Regions from separate parts of the Streptomyces sp. NPDC057877 genome, predicted to be linked through region 1. Evidence: riboswitches for the same ligand, from Rfam matches in the RefSeq annotation. Region 1 holds a riboswitch; the other holds the start of a gene.

Region 1 (5,170 bases):
CAGATCGATGATGCACTCGTGCGCGACCAGCCCACCCGGCCCGGTGTACAGCACCGGGTAGTGCGGCTCGAGCCGCTTGGCGATGTAGTTGGCGCCCAGCACGGCCACCTGGGTGGCCCGCTTGAGCCCCTCGCCGCCCATCAGACGGACGTACGCCCAGGAGATGGGCAGGATGCCCGCGGAGCCCCACGGCGCCGCCGAGATGGGCCCGACGCCCGTTTCCGGCCCGGCCGCGGGCTGCAGCGGGTGGTTCGGCAGATACGGCGCCAGGTGGGACCGTACGGCGACCGGGCCGACGCCCGGACCGCCGCCGCCGTGCGGGATGCAGAACGTCTTGTGCAGGTTCAGGTGCGAGACGTCACCGCCGAAGTGCCCCGGCTTGGCGAGCCCGACGAGCGCGTTGAGGTTGGCCCCGTCGATGTACACCTGCCCACCGGCCTCGTGCACCTGCGCGCAGACGTCGGCGACGTGCTCCTCGAACACACCGTGCGTGGACGGATACGTGATCATCAGCACCGCCAGTTCGTCACGGTACTGCTCGATCTTCGCCCGCAGATCGTCGACGTCGACCTCGCCGTCCTCGGCGGTCTTCACGACGACGACCTTCATCCCGGCCATCACGGCGCTCGCCGCGTTGGTCCCGTGCGCGGAGGACGGGATCAGACACACGGTCCGCTGCGCGTCGCCGTTGGCCCGGTGGTACCCGCGTACGGCGAGCAGCCCGGCCAGCTCGCCCTGCGACCCGGCGTTGGGCTGGAGCGACACCTTGTCGTACCCGGTGACCTCGGCGAGGCCCTCCTCCAGCTCACGGATGAGCGTGAGGTAGCCCTCCGCCTGCTCGGCGGGCGCGAACGGGTGCAGCTGCCCGAACTCCGGCCAGGTGACCGGCTCCATCTCGGTGGTGGCGTTGAGCTTCATGGTGCAGGAGCCCAGCGGGATCATGCCGCGGTCGAGCGCGTAGTCCCGGTCGGCGAGCCGCCGCAGATACCGCAGCATGGCCGTCTCGGACCGGTGCTGCTGGAAGACGGGGTGGGTCAGGAACTCGTCGCTCCGCAGCAGCTCCCCCGGCAGCGCGTCCCCGGCCTCCGCGTCCAGCGCCTCGACATCACCCTCGACCCCGAAGGCGTCCCACACGGCGCTCAGCCGGGCCCGGTTCGTGGTCTCGTCGCAGGCGATCGAGACGTGGTCGGCGTCGACCAGCCGCAGGTTCACCCCGTTGCGCCGCGCGGCCTCGACGACCGCACCGGCGCGCCCGGCGACCCGCACGGTCAGCGTGTCGAAGTAGGAGCCGTGCACGACCTCGACACCCCCCGCGGTGAGGCCCGCGGCGAGGATGGTGGCGTACCGGTGGGTGCGGCGGGCGATGCCCTTCAGCCCTTCGGGCCCGTGGTACACGGCGTACATCCCGGCCATCACGGCGAGCAGCACCTGTGCGGTACAGATGTTGCTGGTGGCCTTCTCCCGGCGGATGTGCTGCTCACGGGTCTGGAGCGCGAGGCGGTAGGCCTTGTGCCCGTCGGCGTCCACGGAGACACCCACGAGCCGCCCGGGCAGGCTGCGCGCGAACTTCTCCTGTACGGCCATGTAACCGGCGTGCGGCCCGCCGAAGCCCATCGGCACACCGAACCGCTGGGTCGTGCCGACCGCGATGTCCGCGCCCAGCGCGCCCGGCGACTTCAGCAGCGTCAGCGCGAGCAGATCGGCGGCGACGGTGACGACCGCGCCCAGCTCATGGGCCCGCGCGATGACCGGCTCAAGATCCCGCACGGCACCGGAGGCGCCCGGGTACTGAAGGAGCACGCCGTTGATCTCACGCTCGGCGACCTCGGCCGGAATGCCGTCACTCAGGTCGGCGACGACGACCTCCACCCCGGTCGGCTCGGCGCGGGTCTGGATCACGGCGATGGTCTGCGGCAGCGCGTCCGCGTCGACCAGGAAGAGGCCCTTCTTGTTCTTGCCCATGCGCCGCGACAGCGCCATGGCCTCGGCGGCGGCCGTGCCCTCGTCGAGCAGCGAGGCACCGGAGGTCGGCAGCCCGGTGAGGTCGGCGACGACGGTCTGGAAGTTCAGCAGGGCCTCGAGCCGCCCTTGAGAGATCTCCGGCTGGTAGGGCGTGTAAGCCGTGTACCAGGACGGGTTCTCCATGACATTGCGCAGGATGACCGGCGGGGTGAAGGTCCCGTAGTAACCGAGCCCGATCATGGAGCCGAGCACCTGGTTCCGGTCGGCCAGCGACCGCAGCTCGGCCAGCACCTCGGCCTCGGTGCGCGCCTCGGGCAGCTCCAGGGATTCGACGTTCTTGATCACGGCCGGGACCGCGGCGGCGGTCAGCCCGTCGAGCGAGCCGTAGCCGACCTGCGCGAGCATCTTGGCCCGCGCTTCCTGGTCGGGTCCGATATGACGCTGCTCGAAGGGAATGCCCTTCTCAAGCTCGGCGAGGGGAATGCGCTGGGCGGTCATGCGGAGGCCTCCTGGTCAGACGCGACCTTCGAGGGACACCACGGCACGGGTGCCCCGACGGCCTCCCCCTCTGTCATCTCAACCTGAGAGCTTCACCGGTCGCCCGTGGGGGCTTCCGGCTTTCACCGTCGGTGAGGGCGGACGCCGTCGACACCCGCCCTGCTTTCCAGAGTGACCTCGTCCGTGCGGTACGTGGGCCTGAGAGATTCCGGGGAGGATTTGCTCCTTCGGCGCCTCCGATGGTGTCTGGAGGACTCTCCCGCACGGGGTCAGCAGCCGTTCGTCAGCGTACCAGCGCACACAAGACCCGGTCCTTCGAGTGGCCGCCACTCTCAATGTGCTCTTTCGTAGTAATCAAGCACAAACCGCTGGAGAACGCCTAGAACCCCCTGAGAGCCGACCGTAACGGACGACTTGCGACCAGTTGGAGGGCCCGTGCAGACCGACATCGATCCGCGCAACCTGATCGGCCGCAAGGCGTTCGACCGCAACGGCGTCAAGATCGGCACGATCGACGAAATCTACCTCGACGACGCCACCGGCGTCCCCGAGTGGGCCGCCATACGCACCGGCCTCTTCAGCAGAGACGCCTTCGTCCCCCTCGAACCCAGCGAACTCGTCGAAGGCACCCTGCACATCCCTTTCGACCGCACCCTCATCAAGGACGCCCCCGACTTCGGCGTGGGCCGCCACCTCTCACCCGAACAGGAACTCCAGCTCTACCACCACTACGGCCTGGACGTGACCCCTCCCTCCACCACACCGGAGGACGCGGAGGCCTGAGCCAACGGCCCTACCCCTGAGCCCCGACCTGCCCTGCCCTGACCTGCCCTGCCCTGCCCTGCCCAACTGCCTGATCTACACCGCCCGCCTCGCCCACTCGAACTGCCACCCGCCGTGCCCCCCTCGCAGCCCGCCCAATCCGCCTAGCGTGCGGGCAGTCGTGCCGCTGGGGCGGTACGGGTGGGCACAGGCACGGGTGGACGCAGGCGGCACGGGTGGGCGCGGGCGGCACGAGTGGACGCAGGCGGCACGAGTGGACGCAGGCGGCACGAGTGGGCGCGGGCAGCACCCCGCCAGCGCTGGACCGCGCGACCCACCCCCGCCCAGCAACAGCACCGGATCAGCCAAGAACCCCGTCCACCGACCCGGCCCCGGGCGCACCGTCGGCGACCAGCGGCAACGAATCCACCCCCACCAACAACGGATCCCCCACCAAGAACGTCCGCACCCGCCCAGGCAGAGACCCCGGCGTCTCAAACCGCACCGTCACCCGCCCCACCCCGCTCCCCTGCACCCACCCGTACCCATACTCCGCGTGCCGCACATCGTGCCCCGGCAGCCACCGACGCTCACCGACGTCCTCGCCCTGCTCACGACCCCCGTCATCCGCGGTCCCCTCCCCCACGGCCTCCGCCTCCTCCCCCCGCTCCCCCGCCGCCTGAGCGAACAAGTCCTCCTGCGTGTAATCGGCAAGCCCACTCACCCCCACCCCCAACAACCGCACACCCCCGGTCGTGTCCACCGACTCCAGCAACCGCCCAGCCGCCTCCCGCACCACCGCCGGATCATCGGTAGGCCCCCGCAACGTCTCGGACCGCGTCAGCGTGGAGAAGTCGTAGCGCCGCACCTTGAGCACGATCGTCCGCCCGGACAACCCGGCCCCCCGCAACCGCCGCACACACCGGTCCGCCAGCCGCTGCACCTCCAGCCCCACCCGCACCCGGTCATGGATGTCCACGTCGTACGTGTCCTCCACGGACACCGACTTGGTCTCCCGCTCGGCCACCACCGGCCGCTCATCCCGCGCCAACGCCATCGCGTGCAACGCGTGCCCGTGCGCCTTGCCCAGCAGCCGGACCAGCTCGTCCTCCCCCGCCTCCGCGATCTCCTCCACCGTGGTGATCCCGGCCCGCCGCAGATGGTCCCCCGTCGCGGGCCCCACCCCCGGCAGGGTCCGCACCGACATCGGCCCGAGCAGCGCCCGCTCCGTGCCGGGCTCGATCACCACGAGCCCATCGGGCTTGGCCTGCTCGGAGGCGATCTTCGCGAGCATCTTGGAGGCGGCCAGCCCCACCGACCCGGTGAGCCCCGTGACCCGCCGTATGTCCGCCCGGAGCCTGCCCCCGACCAGCCGCGCCGACGTCTCGTCCCAGGCCGCTCCCCCGGCCTCCAGATCGACGAACGCCTCATCGAGGCTGAGCGGCTCCACCAGCGGCGACAGCGCCCGCAGCAGCTCCATGACCTGCTCGCTGATCGTCCGGTACAGCTGGAACCGCGGCACGAGATACGCCGCGTTCGGCGCGAGCCGCCGCGCCTGCGCCATGGGCATCGCCGAGTGCACCCCGAAGACCCGGGCCTCGTACGACGCGGTGGCCACCACACCCCGCGGCCCCAGCCCGCCGACGATCACGGCCTTGCCGCGCAGGCTCGGCTTGGACGCCTGCTCCACCGAGGCGAAAAAGGCATCCATGTCGAGATGCAGGATCGTGGGCGCGGTTCTCACATCTCCGATGCTGCCTCACGCCACTGACAATGCCCCGCGAGGACGGCCCGTCGGCCTCACACCGCCCGATTGCGCCGCCGCGCCAGCTCATCCGCCGGGTTGTGCCCGACGAGCGTCTCCCCGGTGTCGATGCGCTCCCCGTGCAACTGCGAAAGCGCGCTCTCGACGTCCCGCCACACGACCCCCACGGCGATCCCGAAGATC
Region 2 (5,170 bases), on a different contig from region 1:
CGGGACCTCGATGCCCGGTTCGGACAGTCTGAGCGGCCCGGCGGGCTGGCGGTCCAGGCCGGTGGCGATCCGGCGCAGGTCGAGCCAGGGTACGCCGACGCCGCCGCCGGGGGCGTGCGGATTCAGCCAGAGTCCGTAGTGGTCCGGGTAGAGCGCGCGGGCCACGTCGATGCCGTCGATGACCTCGTACGAACGGTTCCAGCCACTGGCCGACAGCTCCTGGGCGGAGGTGACGCAGGGGGCGTAGCCGAAGCCGTCGATCTCCATGTTGCCGTACTGGGCGTCGGGGGAACCGGACTGGCCGTGCCAGAGCAGCATCCAGATCCGGCCGGAGGACGGGGTGGCGAGCGCGCGCAGGAGGGCCTCGTAGGCGTCGTAGCGCCCGGGCGTCACCTGGCGCAGCATGTGCTCGACCTGACCGGCCGCGGCGGTGCCAGCGCTCACCTTTTTACGCCCCTCCGTACAACGCGCCTGCTCGGTTGTGACCCTAGCGTAAGCCTCCGGCGTGCTCGCGGGGTCGGGGTGTGCGCGCGTGGTCTTTCGCGTGCGGGTTCGTCGTGGTTGCTCGCGCCCACGCGGCGGCGCCGCGCATCGGTACAGCCCCGCGTCCCCCGGGGAAGCCGCGCTGCCCGGCGACGAAAGGTCCCCTATGTTCCCTGCTGGTAGAACGGCCGGACCTTTTCCCTCAGCCAGGTGACCACCGGGTCGTCCGTTACGTCCATCAGGAGCAGGTTGACCTGCCACTTGACGGGGGACTTGGTCAGGGCCCGGGAGAGGGCGTCCATGGGGAGGAGGCGCAGGTCGCCCTCCCACTGGGAGAGTTCGACGCCGACGAACATGACCGGCTCGTCGGTCTCGATGGCGGCGAGACAGCGGCGGGCCGAGCGGACCACGCCGGTGGACGCGAACTCGGCGGCGGCGGCGGTGAGGAAGTCGACCGGGTCGTCCTGCCAGTCGGGTTCGAAGAGGCGGACCCGGCCGCCGCTGGCGAGGCCGTCGAGCGGGGTGCGCCCGGCCCGGCAGAGTTCGGCCACGGCCTGCGGCGGCAGCGGGATGCCGACCACGCCGTCCGGGTTGACGGCGATGCCGACCTGCGGGGGCAGCCCGCGGGCGAACTCCACGGCGGGGGCGACGGTGTACGACATGTGCGGACCGGCGACCTGGCGGAGCTGTTCCTCGGAGCTGAAGACGGGGACGTAGGCCTGGCCGTCGATCTCCAGGCTGGGCAGGTCGAGCGGGCCGCTGTCCGGGCCGCCGCCGCTGGGCAGCGGCACCCACAGGAAGCTGCGGCCCAGCACCTCGACGATCCGGGCGCCCGCCGAGGGCACGCCCAGGGAGGCGGAGAGCACCTCCTCCAGTTCGTTGCCGGGCCATCCGCCGTGCGAATGGGGGTGTGCCTGCGCCGGGAAGTCCATCTGTTACCGCCTGCTCCGTACCACTGCTGGTGTGGCTGAAAAGGCTAGCGGGTGCCGCCCGGACGCCCCCGGCCCCCGCTCAGCCCGTGAAGCCGATCCGGCGCAGGGTGTCCGCCGCGTCGCGGTCGAGCAGGACCGCCGAGCCGCAGCCGTCGGGCAGGTCGCCGCGCTCCACCCGGCGCAACAGCCGGGCGGCGGCGCCGCGGTGGCGCCGGAACGCGTACCGCGAGACACCGCGCCCGCGTTCGCGCTGGCCCTCCAGGGCCTGCTGCGGGGTGACGTCGAGGACCAGCAGATGCAGGGCGCCGCCCCGGCGGCGTGCCTCGCGGGCCAGCCAGCCGCGCACCCAGGCCTGGGTGCCGCAGTCGTGCACGACGACGGGCTCGTCCGCGCGCAGGGCGCGGCGCAGCCCCGCGTAGTGGGCGAACCGGACGAGGGGGCGGTAGACGGCGTACGGCAGCCAGGACGGCGTACGGCTGTCCCAGCGGTCGCGGCTGTCCTGGGAGTCGATGCGCCGGGCGCGGACCGCGCGCCGCATCAGGGTGGACTTGCCGCTGCCGGGCAGTCCGGTGACCACGACGAGGTCACGGGGTCCGAAGAGAAGGGCGTGCGGACTGCGGCCGCCGCGCTCGCGCAGGTCGCGCAGGACGGGGGAAGGCCGTGGAAGGCATGCCTCGCGGGCGGGGGCGGCGGGCTGCTTGGGCAGCGCGAGACCCGAGGTGGTGGCGTACGCCGCCGTGGTCCTGTTCACCGTGATCGTCCTCCCTGGGGCGGTTCACGTGCTTCCCTGCCCATCGACTGTAAAGCGAAGGTAATACGGGGCGACTCGTCTTTTTGTGCGCTTCCCGCAACAAGCCCGCTACAGAGCGCTGTGCGAAGACTCCCCCTGCCGCCCCGCGTCGATGCGTGCAATGATGTGCCCGCCAACTGCATACCGGCCGTTTGAATCCGCGCGGGAGAGTCCCCAGCCAGCCGCTGGGGCGCCGAAGGAGCAAGTCCCTCCCTTGAATCTCTCAGGCCCCGTTACCGCGCGGGCGAGGCACATCTGAAAAGCGGGCCGCCCTCTGGTGGTCCCACCCAAGGTGCAAGTCATGCCGTACGCGGTCATGACGAACCTCTCAGGTTCCGATGACAGATGGGGAGGAATGACCTCGCCCCCGCCGTCATGCCCTGGAGACGACCGACCGATGAGCAGCACCGAACCCCGCCGTACCGCGCTCGACGCCGTGCACCGCGCGCTGGGCGCGACGATGACCGACTTCGCGGGCTGGGACATGCCCCTGCGCTACGGCTCCGAGCGCGACGAGCACAACGCCGTGCGCACCAGGGCCGGACTCTTCGACCTCTCCCACATGGGCGAGATCACGGTCACCGGCCCGCAGGCGGCGGCCCTGCTGGACTTCGCCCTCGTCGGCAACATCGCCTCCGTCGGTGTCGGCCGCGCCCGCTACACCATGATCTGCCAGCAGGACGGCGGCATCCTGGACGACCTGATCGTCTACCGGCTCGCCGAGACCGAGTACCTGGTGGTCGCGAACGCCTCCAACGCGCAGACCGTGCTGGACGCGCTGACCGGGCGCGCCGCGGGCTTCGACGCCGAGGTGCGCGACGACCGGGACGCCTACGCGCTGCTCGCCGTGCAGGGCCCCGAGTCCCCGGCGATCGTGAAGTCCCTCACCGACGCCGACCTGGACGGCCTGAAGTACTACGCCGGGCTGCCCGGCACGGTCGCGGGCGTCCCGGCGCTGATCGCGCGCACCGGCTACACCGGCGAGGACGGCTTCGAGCTGTTCGTGAAGCCGGAGCACGCCGTGGAGCTGTGGCAGGCGCTGACCAAGGCGGGCGAGGCCGCGGGTCTGGTGCCGTGCGGGCTGTCCTGCCGGGACACCCTGCGCCTGGAGGCGGGCATGCCGCTGTACGGGAACGAGCTGAGCACCTCCCTGACGCCCTTCGACGCCGGTCTCGGCCGGGTGGTGAAGTTCGAGAAGGAGGGCGACTTCGTCGGGCGTACGGCGCTGGCCGAGGCGGCCGAGCGGGCCGCGGCCAACCCGCCGCGCGTGCTGGTCGGCCTGGTCGCCGAGGGCCGCCGGGTGCCGCGCGCCGGGTACCCGGTCGTCGCCGACGGCCAGGTGATCGGCGAGGTCACCTCCGGCGCCCCCTCCCCCACCCTGGGCAAGCCGATCGCGATGGCGTACGTCGACGCCGCGCACTCGGCGCCGGGCACGGCCGGGGTCGGTGTGGACATCCGAGGCAGCCACGAGCCCTACGAGGTCGTGGCGCTGCCGTTCTACAAGCGGCGGAAGTAGACACTGGACGCGGTGGTCCCCCGTGACCCCGCGCACACGCACGCCGCTCACCAGCGGTTTCACCGGGCTTTTCAGATATCCCCTCGTCATCAGCACCTCCCCGCGTACAGGAGAATCCAGGTCATGAGCAACCCCCAGCAGCTGCGCTACAGCAAGGAGCACGAGTGGCTGTCGGTCGCCGAGGACGGCGTCTCGACGGTCGGCATCACCGAGTTCGCGGCCAACGCGCTCGGCGATGTCGTCTTCGCCCAGCTCCCCGAGGTGGGCTCCACGGTGACCGCGGGTGAGACCTGCGGCGAGCTGGAGTCGACCAAGTCGGTCAGCGACCTGTACTCGCCGGTGTCCGGCGAGGTCACCGAGATCAACGAGGACGTGGTGAACGACCCGTCGCTGGTGAACTCCGCCCCCTTCGAGGGTGGCTGGCTGTTCAAGGTGCGGGTCTCGGAGGAGCCCGCCGACCTGCTCTCCGCCGACGAGTACGCCGCCCACACCGCCGGCTGAGGAGTCGTAACCGGATGTCTGTCCTGAACACCCCCCTGCACGAGCTGGACCCGGCCGTCGCCGCCGCGGTCGACGCCGAGCTGCACCGCCAGCAGGCCACGCTGGAGATGATCGCCTCCGAGAACTTCGCGCCGGTCGCGGTGATGGAGGCGCAGGGCTCGGTCCTCACCAACAAGTACGCCGAGGGCTACCCGGGCCGCCGCTACTACGGTGGCTGCGAGCACGTCGACGTGGTCGAGCAGATCGCCATCGACCGCGTCAAGGAGCTGTTCGGCGCCGAGCACGCCAACGTCCAGCCGCACTCGGGCGCGCAGGCCAACGCGGCGGCGATGTTCGCGCTGCTGAAGCCCGGCGACACGATCATGGGCCTGAACCTCGCGCACGGCGGGCACCTGACCCACGGCATGAAGATCAACTTCTCCGGCAAGCTCTACGACGTGGTCGCCTACCACGTCGGCGAGGACGGCCGGGTCGACATGGCCGAGGTCGAGAAGCTGGCCAAGGAGAGCAGGCCGAAGCTGATCGTGGCGGGCTGGTCGGCCTACCCGCGGCAGCTGGACTTCGCCGCGTTCCGCCGGATCGCGGACGAGGTCGGCGCGTACCTGATGGTCGACATGGCGCACTTCGCCGGTCTCGTAGCGGCCGGGCTGCACCCCAACCCGGTGCCGCACGCGCACGTGGTCACCACCACCACCCACAAGACCCTGGGCGGCCCCCGCGGCGGTGTGATCCTCTCCACGGCCGAGCTGGCCAAGAAGATCAACTCCGCGGTCTTCCCAGGTCAGCAGGGTGGCCCGCTGGAGCATGTGATCGCGGCCAAGGCCGTCTCCTTCAAGGTCGCGGCGAGCGAGGACTTCAAGGAGCGGCAGCGCCGTACCCTGGAAGGCGCCCGTATCCTCGCCGAGCGCCTGGTGCGGGACGACGTGAGGGCGGTCGGCGTGGACGTGC

Evidence for each region. Region 1 has a riboswitch for glycine ahead of gcvP (aminomethyl-transferring glycine dehydrogenase). Riboswitches for the same ligand answer to the same signal wherever they lie in the genome.
Region 2: it holds a riboswitch for glycine, as region 1 does, so the genes downstream of both, gcvT (glycine cleavage system aminomethyltransferase GcvT) here and gcvP (aminomethyl-transferring glycine dehydrogenase) in region 1, are expected to answer to the same signal.

Annotation. Positions count from the first base shown of each region.
Region 1 covers NZ_JBHVMS010000001.1:873,759-878,928, forward strand. The annotation lists gene gcvP (aminomethyl-transferring glycine dehydrogenase) at 1-2,460, opposite strand, end outside; glycine riboswitch at 2,637-2,732, opposite strand; gene ACFVQG_RS03870 (PRC-barrel domain-containing protein) at 2,896-3,243, shown strand; gene ACFVQG_RS03875 (DNA polymerase IV) at 3,584-4,966, opposite strand; gene ACFVQG_RS03880 (MerR family transcriptional regulator) at 5,023-5,170, opposite strand, start outside.
Region 2 covers NZ_JBHVMS010000011.1:37,470-42,639, reverse strand. The annotation lists gene ACFVQG_RS30475 (enhanced serine sensitivity protein SseB C-terminal domain-containing protein) at 1-444, opposite strand, end outside; gene ACFVQG_RS30470 (enhanced serine sensitivity protein SseB) at 648-1,415, opposite strand; gene ACFVQG_RS30465 (AAA family ATPase) at 1,495-2,166, opposite strand; glycine riboswitch at 2,359-2,454, shown strand; gene gcvT (glycine cleavage system aminomethyltransferase GcvT) at 2,603-3,721, shown strand; gene gcvH (glycine cleavage system protein GcvH) at 3,845-4,222, shown strand; gene glyA (serine hydroxymethyltransferase) at 4,237-5,170, shown strand, end outside.